Regions from separate parts of the Streptomyces sp. NPDC093085 genome, predicted to be linked through region 3. Evidence: riboswitches for the same ligand, from Rfam matches in the RefSeq annotation. Region 3 holds a riboswitch; each other region holds the start of a gene.
What was found. Region 3 has a riboswitch for cobalamin ahead of AB0O07_RS10810 (cobalamin biosynthesis protein). Riboswitches for the same ligand answer to the same signal wherever they lie in the genome.
Positions count from the first base shown of each region.

Region 1: it holds a riboswitch for cobalamin, as region 3 does, so the genes downstream of both, AB0O07_RS08165 ((2Fe-2S) ferredoxin domain-containing protein) here and AB0O07_RS10810 (cobalamin biosynthesis protein) in region 3, are expected to answer to the same signal.
Region 2: it holds a riboswitch for cobalamin, as region 3 does, so the genes downstream of both, metE (5-methyltetrahydropteroyltriglutamate--homocysteine S-methyltransferase) here and AB0O07_RS10810 (cobalamin biosynthesis protein) in region 3, are expected to answer to the same signal.

Region 1 is NZ_JBFBFB010000002.1:345,134-350,317, forward strand. Features, by position in the region: gene AB0O07_RS08145 (hypothetical protein) at 1-354, shown strand, start outside; gene AB0O07_RS08150 (cobalamin-binding protein) at 384-1,313, shown strand; gene AB0O07_RS08155 (DUF4430 domain-containing protein) at 1,323-1,841, opposite strand; cobalamin riboswitch at 1,980-2,050, opposite strand; gene AB0O07_RS08160 ((2Fe-2S)-binding protein) at 2,142-2,849, opposite strand; gene AB0O07_RS08165 ((2Fe-2S) ferredoxin domain-containing protein) at 2,875-3,252, opposite strand; cobalamin riboswitch at 3,317-3,441, opposite strand; cobalamin riboswitch at 3,528-3,693, shown strand; gene AB0O07_RS08170 (ABC transporter substrate-binding protein) at 3,723-4,748, shown strand; gene AB0O07_RS08175 (iron ABC transporter permease) at 4,841-5,184, shown strand, end outside.
Region 2 is NZ_JBFBFB010000002.1:286,640-291,823, forward strand. Features, by position in the region: gene metE (5-methyltetrahydropteroyltriglutamate--homocysteine S-methyltransferase) at 1-2,246, opposite strand, end outside; cobalamin riboswitch at 2,425-2,580, opposite strand; gene aceB (malate synthase A) at 2,578-4,212, opposite strand; gene aceA (isocitrate lyase) at 4,458-5,184, opposite strand, start outside.
Region 3 is NZ_JBFBFB010000003.1:1,817-7,000, forward strand. Features, by position in the region: gene AB0O07_RS10795 (ABC-F family ATP-binding cassette domain-containing protein) at 1-1,073, shown strand, start outside; gene AB0O07_RS10800 (helix-turn-helix domain-containing protein) at 1,410-1,631, shown strand; gene AB0O07_RS10805 (enoyl-CoA hydratase/isomerase family protein) at 1,767-2,558, shown strand; cobalamin riboswitch at 2,640-2,761, shown strand; gene AB0O07_RS10810 (cobalamin biosynthesis protein) at 2,796-3,851, shown strand; gene AB0O07_RS10815 (cobyric acid synthase) at 3,839-5,184, shown strand, end outside.

The DNA.
Region 1 (5,184 bases), on a different contig from region 3:
CCGCAGTGGGTGGGCCAGTCCTCCTTCACCTCAGGTACGGCGACAAAGTTGGCGCTGACCGTGGACGACGGCGCCGGAAGTCTGAAGGTGTGCTCCGTCTCCCTGACCCCGACCGGGACAACGACCACGCTGGGCGCGGTCCTCGACGCAGCGCTGAGCGCGGCCACCCCCTCAGGATGCGTAACCTCGGTGACCCCGGCCTCCGGTACCGGCACGATCACGGCGATCAACGGCAAGGCCGGCAGCGGTTCCAGCACCTGGAAGGTCAGCGTCGACGGCTCGGCTTTCACCTCCGCCGCACGCGGCACGGCGGTGGGCGTGGGTGACACGATCGCGGTGCGCTGGGGCGCCTGATGCCACAGTTCCGGCCATAGGGTCGCGGCATGCGCATCGTCTCCCTACTGCCCGCGGCCACCGACATCGTCGCCGAACTCGGACTCATCGAGCAGCTGGTCGGCCGCACCCACGAGTGCGACTGGCCGCCGCGGGAGGTGACGCCGGTAGCCGTGGTGACCGGCGCCGACCTCGACCAGGACCGGCTCAGCAGCCGGGAGATCTCAGAAGCGGTCGGCGGCTCGGCGCACTCGGGGTCGTCTCTCTACACCCTCGACACCGAGTCGCTGGCCGCCCTGCGACCCGATGTGATCCTCACCCAGGACCTGTGCGACGTGTGCGCGGTGTCGTACGAAAGAGTCAGCGCCACCGTACGGCTCCTCGACGCGGACACGCGGGTCCTCAGTCTGGAGCCCCGCACGCTCGACGACGTAGTGGACTGCCTGCTCACCGTCGGTGAATTGCTCGGCGTGCGCGAGCGCGCCGAGCGGCGACGGGCCGAACTGCTGGACCGGCTCGCGAAAGTCCGCGAGACGGTCGCGGGGCGGCCCCGTCCGCGCGTCGTGGCAATCGAGTGGCTCGACCCGCTGTGGCCCGCCGGGCACTGGGTCCCCGAGCAGATCGCGGCGGCCGGCGGCGAGCCGCTGCTGGCCGCACCCGGTGAGCACACGAAGCCGATGAACTGGGAGGCGGTACGTGCCGCACGGCCGGACGTGGTGCTGATCCTGCCGTGCGGCTTTCCGCCCGAGCGCACCCTGCGGGAGGCGCACCTGCTCACCCGCCTGCCCGGCTGGGCCGACCTGCCGGCCGTAGGGGCCGGTCGGGTCCTGGTACTGGACGGCCCCGCGTACTTCAACCGCCCCGGTCCGCGCGTGGTGCGCGGTGCGGAGGTACTGGCGCATGTGCTGCACGGAGTACGGAGCGGAGCGGCCGTCACCGAGGACGAGGTACGGCCGTTTCCAGCCGGTGCGCCCCGGTGAGCGGCGGGATCAGAAAGCCGTCCAGGTGAACGCCACCTTGTCGCCGGCGTTCAGCTCGAACTGGCAGCCGCCCACGGGGGTCGGCGTGCCGTTGACGGAGATGTTCCAGTAGGCGACGCCGCCGCCACTGACGTCTTTGACGGTGTCGACGGAGAAGTCGTCGAAGGACGCGTACCAGGTGCCGTCCCAGGTGAAGCCCTGCGTGCGGGCGGCGTCGTCGAGCGCGGCGGTCGGTGTCGGCACGGCGGTGGGGTGGGCGCCGCCGTTGGTGCCGTCGCATCTGTGCGTCCCGCCGGTGGCAGTGGTGACCTCGTGCCCGCGCGTCCTGATCTTCCCCGTGAAGAGAACCCCGTCAGGGCCCCGCACGATCAGAGAGACCTTGACGGGCGCGTTCGTGCCGGAAACGCCCGTTGCCCCGGCGGTGGTGTCGGCGTGCGCGACGGCCGGGGCGGAGGCAAGAGCCAGCCCGAGGGCCGTGGCGGCGATCAGATGGCATGGCGTGCGGGGTATGCGTGTGGTGCGTGGCATGGCGAAGCCTTCCTGTGCGGATCGGCCCACGGCACAGGTCCGAGACCGGACCCGCACACCCATGCAGGCGGCGAGGAACGGACTTCTCGGCTTCGCGCTGCGGACCATGACAGTGGGAAGCGGTGACGAGCACGTGCCGGGCTCTCCGACTCACGGCCCGAGGGCCACTCACGGTTGCAGGTCAGTGCCGGACTTCCACCGGCTTCCCCCGGTCACGCGCCTATGCGGTTGTCGTGCCGTACGCGGTGACGCCCTTCCGTGTCCGCAGGCCCATGGGACTCTGCGGGCGCGGAAGTCGTCTCATCCTAGGGCTCGTTGGGACGTATGGTCGGCAAGTCCGCAGTCTCCGCACTTCGAACCGTTCGGCGCGCGGTAGTAGAGGCAGCAGCTTCGGCGGCGGAACGCGAGGTCGGGGCCGGTGATCGTTCCTGTGCCGGCCAGGCGTCCGGTGCCCAGCAGTGTGGTCGTGAGATCGGTGAGCGGCCCTCGTACGGCGGGACGGGCCGCCAGCAGAGCGTGTGCAGCCCCGGCGAGCGCGGAGGCGGAGTTGCCGTCCAGCAGACGCGGGGCGATCTTGACGCGCAGTCCACCGGCCAGTGCCTGGAGGTGACGTGTCACCTGTGTGTACAGGGCGCCTACGGGATCGTCCAGCTGGTCGACGTGCCAGCCGGCCGGGCGGGGCACACGGAGGGCCGGTCCGTCGTCGGCCCGCTGCAGTCCCTCCAGGTCGGGGACGATCCCGTGCAGTACGACGCAGGCCAGGGCCGGGGACCAGAGACGGGCGGCGTGACCGAGCTGGGCGATGGAGACGTCGATGCGTGCTTCGGGGGTGTGGTGGCGGCGGGCGACGGCCTCGGCGAGATCGGCACAGCCCACCGCGTAGGAACGGGCCAGCGGATGCCAGCCGTCGTCCCGTCCGCCGATGTACAGGGCGAAAAAGCCGCCGAGGGCCGCCACATCGTGCAGAGCGGCGGCGACGGACGCGGCGGGGGCACGAACGTCGTCCATGGTTCCTGCCTCTCCGTTCGTATGGTCAGGAGGCGGTACGCCGTCGCGGTGGGGTGATGGTGTAGAGGTCGAGTATGTCCGGCTGGGGTGCGACGCCCGGTCCGCCCGCACGTACCCAGTCGGCGATGTCCTCGGTGGCGTCCGGATCGTTGACCAGTCCCAGCCAGACGGGCCGGGCCCCGGCGGCGCGCCCCTCGGCGGAGGGCTGGACGACGATGACGTTGGCCTGTTCGCAGACGTCCAGGCAGGCGGAGACCCGCACCGGCACCTGGGCGCGCAGACGTGCTGTCTGGGCGGCATGGTCGACGCCGGGTACCTTCGGGGTGCCGCAGCAGCAGTCACGGCACACGACGACCCGGCAGGAAACCGGTTCGCCGCTGGGCGGGACAGTGTCGGCGGACATGCCGCATCGTTCCTCTCTTCCGGGGAGATCCGCCCCGGTTGGTCCGTCGAGGAGGCGACCGCGTGAGTCTCCTGGCTCTCGGGTCAAGGCTCGCGCCGCGCCTTCCCACCCTGTGCGGGCAGTGGTCGTGTGCGGGCTCGCTCGCCGATCACAGTGGCGGGACCGCGCCGGATTTCCACCGGCTTCCTCGGACCGCCGTCGCCTTGTTACTCCGGCCATCTTTCCACCCCGTTCTCCCTGCTGTCAGCAAGGGGGCCCTTTTCCCGCAAGCCTGAAGGAACGTAATATCGCCAGGTCATCGCCGCGACGGGAGACAGGAAGCCGGTGTGATTCCGGCACGGTCCCGCCACTGTGACCGGCGGTTCGTTTACATCCGTACGCCAAGTACGGAGAGAAGAATCGCCGGAAGTCAGGAGACTGGCCGGTCGCGGGCCCGTTCCGAGGAGCGCGGACTCCCCAGGAGGCTCTACGTGTCGCCCGTGCTCTCCCCTGCCCGGCGCCACCGGGCCGTGCGCGGCACCACCGCGGCCCTCGCCCTGTCCGTGGCCCTGCTGACCGCCGGGTGCGGCTGGTCCGGCGACACCGGTGCGCAACACACGGCGACGGCGTCCTCACCGGAAGGCTTTCCGGTCACCGTCGACAACTGCGGTGTGAGGACGACCTACGACAGGCCACCGTCGCGGGTGGTCACCATCCACCAGCACCCCGCCGAACTGATGCTCGCCCTCGGCCTGAAGGACCGCATGGTGGGGACCGCCTTCCCCGACTCGGCCGTTCTGCCGGAGCTGAAGAAGGACTACGAGGCCATACCCGAACTCGCCGAACGCGAGCCGTCCTTCGAGAGGATCCTCGACGCCGAGCCCGACCTCGTCTACGGCGGCTACGGCAGCGCCTTCGCCGAGAAGGAGGGCCGCTCCCGCAAGGCATTCGCCAATGCCGGCATCGACACCCACCTCAACCGCGAGTACTGCGGCGAGAAGCGGGTGACGATGGAGGACACCTACGCCGAGGCCCGCACCATCGGCAAGATCTTCGGTGTCCGCGACCGCGCCGAGAAGCTGGTCGCCGACCTGAAGCTCCGCGTCAGCGAGACGGCGTCCGCCGTCGAGGACAAGGCCGACGTGCCGGTCTTCGTCTACGACAGCGGCGACAAGAGCGCCTTCACAGCGGGCGGCAAGGGCCTGGGCACCGACCTGATCCGGCTGGCCGGCGGCAAGAACGTCTTCGCCGACCTGGACGACGTCTTCGGCGACGTCTCCTGGGAGCAGGTCGTCGAGCGTCGCCCCGAGGTCATCGCCATCTACGACTACGCCGGCTCGGGGAGCGTCGAGCGGAAGAAGAAATTCCTGCTCTCCCAGTCCGCTCTCGCCGACGTCCCCGCAGTGAAGAACAAACGGTTCGTCGTCCTGCCACTGACGGCCACCCTGGTCGGCATCCGGTCCGCGTACGCGGTCGACGGCTTGGCCCGGGGCCTGCACCCCGAGAGCTTCCGGTGATACCAACCCCCATCAGGGCACCCTCCGATCCGGTCACACCGGACGGGAAGAGACCGGGGCTCGATGCGCGAGGCCGTCGTACGCCCTTCGCGTTGGGACTGGTCGTACTGACCGTGCTTCTCCTGGCGTCCGCGACCGCGGGCCTGGCCATCGGCTCGGTCCACGTACCGCCCGGCCAGGTCTGGGGCATCGTGACGCACACGCTGGGCGCCGACTGGACGCAGGCCGACTGGACACGGGCGCGGGAGACCATCGTGCTGGACGTCCGGGCACCCCGTGTCCTGCTCGGGGCGGTGACCGGCGCCGGCCTCTCAGTGGTGGGCACCGCCCTGCAGGCACTGATCCGCAATCCGCTCGCCGAGCCCTATCTCCTCGGAGTCTCCTCGGGCGCGTCCCTCGGCGCGGTCGCGGTCATCGTCTTCGGCGTCGGCTTCCT
Region 2 (5,184 bases), on a different contig from region 3:
GGCCAGCCGCGGGTCTTCAGGCCGCAGTCGGGGTTGACCCAGAGCCGCTCGGCCGGAATGGCCTCCAGTCCCGTGCGGAGCAGGGCCGCGGCCTCCTCGGCGCTCGGGACGCGCGGGGAGTGGATGTCGTAGACACCGGGCCCCGCCTCGCGCGGGTAGCCGTGACCGGCCAGTTCCCGGGCGACCTGCATATGGGAGCGGGCCGCCTCCAGGCTGATGACATCGGCGTCGAGGTCGTCGATGGCCTGGACGATGTCCCCGAACTCGGCGTAGCACATGTGGGTGTGGATCTGGGTGTCCGGGCGGACGCCGCTGGTGGTGAGCCGGAACGCCTCGGTGGCCCAGGCCAGGTAGCCTGCGTGGTCGGCGGCGCGCAGCGGCAGTGTCTCGCGCAGGGCGGGCTCGTCGACCTGGATGACCGAGGTGCCGGCCGCCTCCAGGTCGGTCACCTCGTCCCGCAGGGCGAGGGCGACCTGGCGGGCGGTCTCGCCGAGCGGCTGGTCGTCGCGGACGAAGGACCAGGCGAGCATGGTGACGGGCCCGGTCAGCATGCCCTTGACGGGGCGGTCGGTCAGCGACTGGGCGTACGTCGTCCACCGCACCGTCATCGGCTCGGGGCGGGAGATGTCCCCGGCCAGCACCGGCGGGCGGACATAGCGGGTGCCGTACGACTGGACCCAGCCGTGCTGGGTGGCCAGATAGCCGGTGAGCCGCTCGGCGAAGTACTGCACCATGTCGTTGCGCTCGGGCTCGCCGTGCACCAGGACGTCGAGGCCGGCCTTCTCCTGGAAGGAGACGACCTCCCGGATCTCGTCCTTGATCCGCTCCTCGTACCCGGTGGTGCCGATCCGCCCGGCGCGCAGATCGGCCCGCGCGGTGCGCAACTCGGTGGTCTGCGGGAACGAGCCGATGGTCGTGGTGGGCAGCAGCGGCAGCCCGAGGTGGGCGCGCTGGGCGGCGCTCCGTTCGGCGTACGGCTGGGAGCGGCGGCCGTCCGTGGCGGTGACGGCCCCGGCGCGGGCGCGTACGGCGGGGTCACGCGTGATCGGCGAGCCCGCGCGGGAGGCGAGGTCGGCGCGGTTGGCGGCGAGTTCACCGGCGATGGCACCGGTGCCCTGGGCCAGGCCCCTGGCGAGGGTGACGATCTCGGCGGTCTTCTGCCGCGCGAAGGCCAGCCAGCGCAGGATCTGCGGGTCGATGTCGCGTTCGGCGGTGGCGTCCAGCGGCACGTGCAGCAGGGAGCAGGACGCGGCGACATCGACCCGGCCGGCGAGGCCGAGGAGGGTCCCGAGGGTGGCGAGAGACTTCTCGTAGTCGTTGATCCAGATGTTGCGGCCGTTGACGACGCCCGCGACGAGCCGCTTGCCCGGGAGGCCGCCGACCGCCGCGAGGTCGTCCGGGGTGGCGGCGCCGGCCTCGGTGAAGTCGAGGGCGAGCCCTTCGACGGGGGCCTTGGCGAGCACGGTCAGCGCCTCGCCGAGCCGCCCGAAGTACGAGGCGACCAGGAGCTTCGGCCGGTCGGTGGCGGAGCCGAGCTCCCGGTAGACCCGAGCGGCCGCCGACAGTTCGGCCGGGGTGCGGTCCTGGACCAGGGCGGGCTCGTCGAGCTGGACCCACTCGGCGCCGGCCGCCCGCAGATCGGCCAGCACCTCGGCGTAGACCGGCAGCAGCCGGTCCAGGAGCGTCAGCGGCTCGAAATCCGCGGGCACCCCGGGGGCGGGCTTGGCCAGCAGCAGATAGGTGAGCGGGCCGACGAGGACGGGGCGGGCGGTGAGCCCCTGGACGAGGGCTTCCTTCAGCTCGGCGACCTGCTTGGCGGAGTCGGCCGTGAAGACCGTGTCGGGACCCAACTCGGGCACCAGGTAGTGGTAGTTGGTGTCGAACCACTTCGTCATCTCCAGCGGGGCGACCTCCTGGGTGCCCCGGGCCATCGCGAAGTAACCGTCCGTCGCGTCAGCCTCGACGGCGGCGCGGTGCCGCTCGGGGATCGCGCCGACCATGACGGTGGTGTCCAGGACATGGTCGTAGTACGAGAAGTCGCCGGTGGGCACCTCGTGGATGCCGGCGTCGGCGAGGGCCTGCCAGTTGCTCCGCCGGAGCCCGGCGGCGGTCTCCCGGAGGGCGTCGGCGGTGACCCGGCCCTTCCAGTACCCCTCGACGGCCTTCTTCAGTTCACGGTCACGCCCCTGGCGGGGGTAGCCGTACACGGTGGCCCGTGCTGCCGCGGCTGCGGGCTTCGCTGTCACGGAACTCTCCTTCGCGAGTCTGTCCGGTGGAACCCGGGGACGGGGTGGACGCGAAGGGACGACCGACCGGGCGGGCCACGGGGCTCCGCCGCCGTGTCTGCCGCTCGGTATGTACGCCGACCCGCCCACGAGGTCACCGGGGTGTCCGCACGCGACGGTCCGCGTGCGGGCAACGGGCAGGTCTTCGGACTCGTGGGCCCGTCCGGTGGCCGAAGGCCACGGGACACCTACTGGCCGTCGCTTCCCGGACCCGGGCGGGTCCAGTGCGTATGACGGCGGTCGTTCCCACATACCGCTGCGGGGCAGTCCCGGATTCTCACCGGGTTCCCTCTTACGACGTCCTGCCTGGCGGGCAGGGCGAACCTGTTGCGCCCTCCAGCCTAGCCGAGAGATCCGAAGTCCCGTCCCGGAGACGGCTCGCGGGGATCTGGACGAGATGGCGTTCGTAGGCGTCGTTGGTGAAGAAGGCGGGCAGTTCCCGGGCGAGTGCGGTCCGCTCGAAGACGGCCCTGACCTCGGCGGTTCTGGCTCCGGGGTGTTCCGCGGCGAGCGCCGCGCACTCGGAGTCGAGGAGAGCGGTGACGGTGGCGCGGCCGACCGCGCCGTGCCGCAGCCACTGCCAGATCTGGACCCGGGCGATCTCGGCGGTGGCCGCGTCCTCCATCAGCCCGTTGAGCGCGACGGCGCCGTGGCCCCGGAGCCAGGCGTCGTAGTAGCGCAGCGCGACGGCGATGTTGGAGCGGACGCCCTCCGGGGTGGGCGGGCCGGTGGTCCGTGCGACGGCGACCAGGTCACGGGCGGTGACCGTAACGTCGTCGCGGGCGCGGTCGAGCTGGTGGGGGCGGCCGTCGAGGACCGCGTCGAAGGCCGTACGGCAGACCGGGACGAGGCCGGGGTGGGCGACCCAGGAGCCGTCGAAACCGTCCTCGGCCTCGCGCTCCTTGTCGAGCCGTACGGTGGCGAGCGCGGCCTCGCGGGCGCCGGGGTCCCGGCCGGGGATCTGGGCCGCCATGCCGCCGATGGCATGGGCGCCGCGCCGGTGGCAGGTGCGCACCAGCAGATCGGTGTAGGCGCGGAGGAAGGGCGCGGTCATGGTGACCTTGGCCCGGTCGGGGAGGACGAAGTCGGGGCGGTGGCCGAAGTTCTTGATCAGGCTGAAGAGATAGTCCCAGCGGCCCGCGTTCAGTCCGGAGCTGTGCGCGCGCAGCTCGTAGAGGATCTCCTCCATCTCGTACGCCGCGGTGATCGTCTCGATGAGGACGGTGGCGCGGACCGTGCCCTGCGGGATCCCGAGGAGGTCCTGGGCGAGGACGAAGACGTCGTTCCAGAGCCGGGCCTCGTACCGGTTCTCCAGCTTGGGCAGGTAGAAGTAGGGGCCGGTGCCGGTCTCGGTGCGGCGGCGCGCGCAGTGGAAGAAGTGCAGGCCGAAGTCGACGAGGGAGGCGGCGAGGGGGCGTCCTCCGATGGTGAGGTGGCGCTCGGTGAGATGCCAGCCCCGGGGGCGGACGACGAGGGTGGCGGGGTCGGGGCCCAGCCGGTAGCGGCGGCCCTCGGGGGTGGTGAAGTCGAGCCGCCCGTGCACGGCGTCGAGCAGGGTGAGCTGGCCGGAGATCAGGTTCTCCCAGGTGGGCGCGGTGGCGTCCTCGAAGTCGGCCATCCAGACGTTCGCCCCGGAGTTGAGGGCGTTGACCGCCATCCGGCGTTCGGGCGGTCCGGTGATCTCCACCCGGCGGTCCAGCAGTCCGGGCGCGGGCGGGGCGACCCGCCAGCGGGTGTCGGCGCGGACGGCGGCGGTGGCGAGCGGGAAGCCGAGGGGGGTTCCGGTACGGAGCCGGTCGGCGCGGCGGCGGCGCTCGGTGAGCAGGTCGGCGCGGCGCGCGGCGAACGCGGCGTCGAGGCGGCCGAGGAACGCGAGGGCCTCGGGGGTGAGGATCTCGTCGTGGCGGTCGCCGGGCGGGCCGAGCACCTGGACCCGGCCGGCCGGGGCGGGGGCCGTGGGGGCGGTGGGGTGGGTGCGGGGCGCGGTGGTGGGCGTGGAGGTCACGGGGTCTCCTCGGCGGAGAGCGGAAGCGGTGAGGGTGGTGTGTGCGGTGTGCTGCGGCGCGGGCCCCGGGGAAGGGGCGTCCCCCGGGGCCCGTCGGCGGGTGGCGCTCGTACGGGATCGGCGCGTACCGGATCGGCGCGTACGCGTGGTACCCGTACCGCCGGGGCTCAGTGGAACTGCTCGGCCTCGGTGGAGCCGGCCAGGGCGGTGGTGGAGGAGGCCGGGTTGACGGCGGTGGAGACCTGGTCGAAGTAGCCGGTGCCGACCTCGCGCTGGTGCTTGACGGCGGTGAAGCCGTCCCGCTGCGCGGCGAACTCCTTCTCCTGGAGGTCGACATAGGCGGTCATGCCGTGTTCGGCGTAGCCGCGCGCGAGATCGAACATGGCGTGGTTGAGGGAGTGGAATCCGGCCAGCGTGATGAACTGGAAGCGGTAGCCCATCGCGCCCAGCTCCCGCTGGAACTTGGCGATCTGGTCGTCGTCGAGCGCCGCCCGCCAGTTGAAGGAGGGCGAGCAGTTGTAGGCGAGCATCTGGTCGGGGTGGTGGGCGTGGACCGCCTCGGCGAACTCGCGGGCCTGGGCGAGGTCGGGGGTGCCGGTCTCGACCCAGATGAGGTCGGAGTAGGGCGCGTAGGCGAGGGCGCGGGCGATGACGGGCGCCATGCCGTTACGGACCCGGTGGAACCCCTCGGCGGTGCGCTCGCCGGTGGTGAATTGGGCGTCGCGCTCGTCGACGTCGCTGGTGAGCAGGTTCGCGGCGAGCGCGTCGGTGCGGGCCACGATGAGGGTGGGGACATCGGCGATGTCGGCGGCGAGCCGGGCCGCGTTGAGGGTGCGGATGTGCTGGGCGGTGGGGACGAGGACCTTCCCGCCGAGGTGGCCGCACTTCTTCTCG
Region 3 (5,184 bases):
ACGCCGACACCCTCCTCCTCGACGAGCCCACCAACCACCTCGACGCGGACTCCATCGGCTGGCTCCGCGACTACCTCAAGACGTACCGGGGCGGCTTCATCGTCATCTCCCACGATGTCGACCTGGTCGAGACGGTCGTGAACAAGGTCTTCTACCTGGACGCCAACCGCGCCCAGATCGACGTCTACAACATGGGCTGGAAGCTCTACCAGCAGCAGCGCGAGTCGGACGAGAAGCGCCGCAAGCGCGAGCGCGCCAACGCCGAGAAGAAGGCGGCCACCCTCAACGCGCAGGCCGACAAGATGCGCGCCAAGGCCACCAAGACGGTCGCCGCGCAGAACATGGCGCGCCGCGCCGAGCGGCTGCTCTCCGGCCTGGAGCAGGTGCGCCAGTCCGACAAGGTCGCCAAGCTGCGCTTCCCGGAGCCGGCGCCCTGCGGGAAGACCCCGCTCGCCGCCGAGGGCCTCTCGAAGTCGTACGGCTCGCTGGAGATCTTCACCGACGTGGATCTCGCGGTCGACAAGGGCTCCCGGGTCGTCATCCTCGGCCTCAACGGCGCGGGCAAGACCACCCTGCTGCGGCTGCTGGCCGGCGTCGAGCAGCCGGACACCGGCAAGGTCACCCCCGGTCACGGCCTCAAGCTCGGCTACTACGCGCAGGAGCACGAGACCCTGGACCCGGAGCGCACCGTCCTGGAGAACATGCGCTCCTCCGCCCCCGACCTCGACCTGGTCGACGTCCGCAAGACCCTCGGCTCCTTCCTCTTCTCCGGCGACGACGTCGACAAGCCCGCCGGGGTGCTCTCCGGCGGCGAGAAGACCCGGCTGGCGCTGGCCACCCTGGTCGTCTCCTCCGCCAATGTGCTGCTGCTCGACGAGCCGACCAACAACCTCGACCCGGCCAGCCGTGAGGAGATCCTGGGCGCGCTCCGTACGTACCGGGGCGCGGTCATCCTCGTCACCCACGACGAGGGCGCCGTCCACGCGCTGGAACCCGAGAGGATCATCCTGCTGCCGGACGGGGTCGAGGACCTGTGGGGCGCGGACTACGCCGACCTGGTGGCCCTCGCCTGATCCACTGCCTGATCCACTTCGACTGGATCATTCGGCTCAGCGGTGATCCACCATCTGAGTGACCGTGTCTCGTACCCACGGCGTGGTACGGGACGGATCGGCACCCCGCGTACATCATCCGCACCCTCACCCGGCCCCACCGCCCTGACCTGGCACTTCTCCTGGCGTTCCGGGCAAACCCCGCTCCGGGCGGCTCTGGAATGTGACATTCCGTTCGTGCTCGAAGGTTGAAGTCCGAAGAAGCTTGTCGTACGGACCTTGCCGAATGGGTGGCCAGGAGGGCCGTGAGGGGTGATCATGAGAAGTCCAGAGCGCACTTCCCATGAGGAGGCACGGGTGGCCGAGACTCTGAAGAAGGGCAGCCGGGTGACCGGCGCCGCGCGCGACAAGCTCGCGGCAGACCTGAAGAAGAAGTACGACAGTGGTGCGAGTATCCGGGCGCTGGCCGAGGAAACCGGCCGCTCCTATGGATTCGTCCACCGGATGCTCAGCGAGTCCGGAGTCACGCTGCGGGGACGTGGCGGGGCTACGCGAGGCAAGAAGGCCGCATCGGCCTGACGGCCGGGCGGGGCACTCCCCGGGCCGCCGGTTCGGCGGGTGGCCACCCGGGTCGATCGAGCGATCGCCCAGGTGGTTACTGTGCAGTCACTTAGCTCAGTTCGTGAGTCCGACTGCCCGAACCGGAGGCGCCCCATGGTTTCGCTCGCACCAGTGCTCGACACGGACGGCGTACGGCTCACCGTGGAAGACGCGGTGGCCACGGTGACACTGACCCTCCCGGCCAAGCGCAACGCCCAGTCTCCCGCTCTGTGGCGGGCGTTGGCCGAGGCCGGGAGGAGGCTGCCGGGGACCGTACGGGTCGTGGTGGTGCGCGGCGAGGGCACGTCCTTCTCCGCGGGGCTCGACCGGCGCGCGTTCACCCCCGAGGGCTTCGACGGCGAGCCCTCCTTCACCGACCTGGCCCGCTCCACCGATGCCGACCTCGACGCGGCCATCGCCGGGTACCAGGACGGCTTCGTCTGGCTGCGCAGGCCCGACCTGGTGACCATCGCCGCGGTCCAGGGCCATGCGATCGGGGCCGGCTTCCAGCTCGCCCTCGCCTGCGATCTCCGTGTGGTCGCCTCGGACGTCCAGTTCGCCATGCGCGAGACGAGCCTCGGCCTCGTCCCCGACCTCACCGGCACCCACCCCCTGGTCGGCCTGGTCGGCTACGCCCGCGCCCTGGAGATCTGCGCCACCGGCCGCACCGTCCACGCGGACGAGGCCGACCGCACCGGCCTCGCCAACCTGGTCGTCGCCCCCGAAGACCTCGCCGCCGCGGCGAACGACCTCGCGGCGGCGCTCCTGGCCGCCCCCAGGGACGCCCTGATCGAGACCAAGGCCCTCCTCCAGGGCGCCACCGACCGCACCTTCGAAGCCCAACGCACCGCCGAACGCGCGGCCCAGGCGCGGCGCTTGCGGGATCTGGCGGGGGTGGGGGACTGACGGGGCCGGGTGTGGGGCTTCGCACACTGTCCTGGTGCAGGTCAAGGACGAGTTGACGGGTGTTGCGGGGCATGGTGGACTTCCTGGGCCATTGCCGACGGCAGCAGAGGAAGCCGGTGCGAATCCGGCGCGGTCCCGCCACTGTCACTGCGAGCCCCGTCCCGCAGGAGCCAGGAACTCTCGCCGTCGGATACGACGTCGAGCCGGGGCGCGGACCCTGAGTGAGGACACTTCGCCATGCCTGGCCGCGGTCATGCCATCGCGCCCGGGGTACGGGGCCGCTCGGCCGTTCCGGACACCGGGCGCGTCTTCGCGTACGGGGCCGCCCTCGGGCTCCTCGCCGACCGGGTCTTCGGGGATCCCCGCCGGGGGCATCCGGTGGCCGTGTTCGGGCGGGGCGCCTCGGCCGTGGAGCGGGTTCTGTGGCGCGACCACCGGGGGTGGGGCGCGCTGCATACCGTGGTCTGCGCCGGAGCCGCCGCCGGGGGTGCCGTGCTCGCCGCCCGTACGGTACGGAGCAGCGCCGCCGGGGCCGTGGCGCTGACCGCCGCCGCCACCTGGGCCGTGGTCGGCGGGACCTCCCTGGAGCGGGAGGCGCGGGCGATCGGCGCGGCGCTCGCCGCCGGGGATCTGGACGGGGCCCGCGCCCGGCTGCCGCACCTCTGCGGGCGCGACCCGTATGCCCTCGACGAGGCCGGGATAGCGCGGGCCGTCGTGGAGTCCGTCGCCGAGAACACCTCCGACGCGGTCGTGGGCGCCCTGGTGTGGGGGGCGCTCGCGGGGGCCCCGGGGCTGGCCGGGTTCCGGGCGGTGAACACGCTGGACGCGATGGTCGGGCACAAGAGCCCCCGGTACCACAGGTTCGGCTGGGCCTCGGCCCGGCTGGACGACGCCGCCGGGTGGCCGGGGGCCCGGCTCACCGCCGCGCTCGCCGTCCTCGCGGGCCCGGACCGGCGGGGCGCGCTGCGGGCCGTACGCCGCGACGCGCGCCGTCATCCGAGCCCCAACGCGGGCCCCGTGGAAGCCTCGTTCGCCGGGGCGCTGGGGGTGCGGCTGGGCGGGACGCTCGCGTACGGCGGGCGGGTCGAGCACCGGCCCGTGCTCAACGCCCCGGGGCGCCCGGTCGCCGTACCGGACATCGAGCGCGCCGTCCGGCTGGCCCGCCGGGTCGACGCGCTCGCCCTGGCGGTCTGTGTCGCGGGCCGGCTCGGGTACGGAGCGGTGCGGGGCAGGGTGTGGGACGGAGTTCGGGGCAGGGTTCGGGGAAGGAAGGGCTGGGGATGGCCGGGGTGAAGGGGGCTCGCCCGCTCGGCGGGGGGCTGCTGGTCGCGGGGACCACCTCCGACGCGGGGAAGAGCGTGGTCACGGCCGGGATCTGCCGCTGGCTGGCGCGCCAGGGGGTGAAGGTCGCGCCGTTCAAGGGGCAGAACATGTCGCTGAACTCGTTCGTGACGCGCGAGGGCGCGGAGATCGGGCGGGCGCAGGCGATGCAGGCGCAGGCGGCACGGGTGGAGCCGACCGCCCTGATGAACCCCGTCCTGCTCAAGCCGGGCGGCGAGCACAGCAGCCAGGTGGTGCTGATGGGGAAGCCCGTGGGCGAGATGAGCGCCCGGGGGTTCTTCGGCGGGAGCGGAGGGAGCGAGGGGGCTTCTCGCGAGGAGGCGCTGCGCGGCGGGCGCCGGGAGGCGCTGCTCGGGCCCGTCCTGGAGTGTCTGGCGGAGCTGCGCGCCACGTACGACGCGGTGATCTGCGAGGGCGCGGGGAGCCCGGCGGAGATCAATCTGCGCCGTACCGACATCGTCAACATGGGCATCGCACGGGCCGCGCGGCTGCCGGTGATGGTGGTCGGGGACATCGACCGGGGCGGGGTCTTCGCGTCCTTCTTCGGTACGACGGCGCTGCTGAGCCCGGCGGACCAGGCGCTGGTGGCCGGGTATCTGGTCAACAAGTTCCGGGGCGATGTGGCGCTGCTGGAGCCGGGGCTCGCCATGCTGCGCGGGCTGACCGGCCGGGCGACGCTCGGTGTGCTGCCGTTCCGGCACGGTCTCGGCATCGACGAGGAGGACGGGCTGCGGATCTCGCTCCACGGCACCGTGCGCGAGTCGGCGGTGGAGCGGCCGTACGGCGCGGAGGTGCTGCGGGTCGCGGTCTGCGCCGTCCCCCTGATGTCGAACTTCACCGATGTGGACGCGCTGGCCGCCGAACCCGGCGTCGTGGTGCGGTTCGTGGACCGCCCCGAGGAGCTGGCCGACGCCGATCTGGTGATCGTGCCGGGCACCCGGGGGACGGTACGGGCGCTGGCCTGGCTGCGGGAGCGAGGGCTCGCCGAGGCGCTGGCGGCGCGGGCCGCCGAGGGCCGCCCGGTGCTCGGCATCTGCGGCGGCTACCAGCTCCTCGGCGAGCGAATCGAGGACGAGGTGGAGTCCCGGGCGGGCGTGGTGGACGGGCTGGGGCTGCTGCCCGTACGGGTCAGGTTCGCGCCGGAGAAGACCCTGGCGCGGCCCGTCGGGGTGGCGCTCGGCGAGCGGGTCGAGGGGTACGAGATCCACCACGGCGTCGCGGACGTACGCGGCGGGGACGCCTTCGTCGCCGGTCCGGACGGGGCCGCGCTGGACGGCTGCCGGGT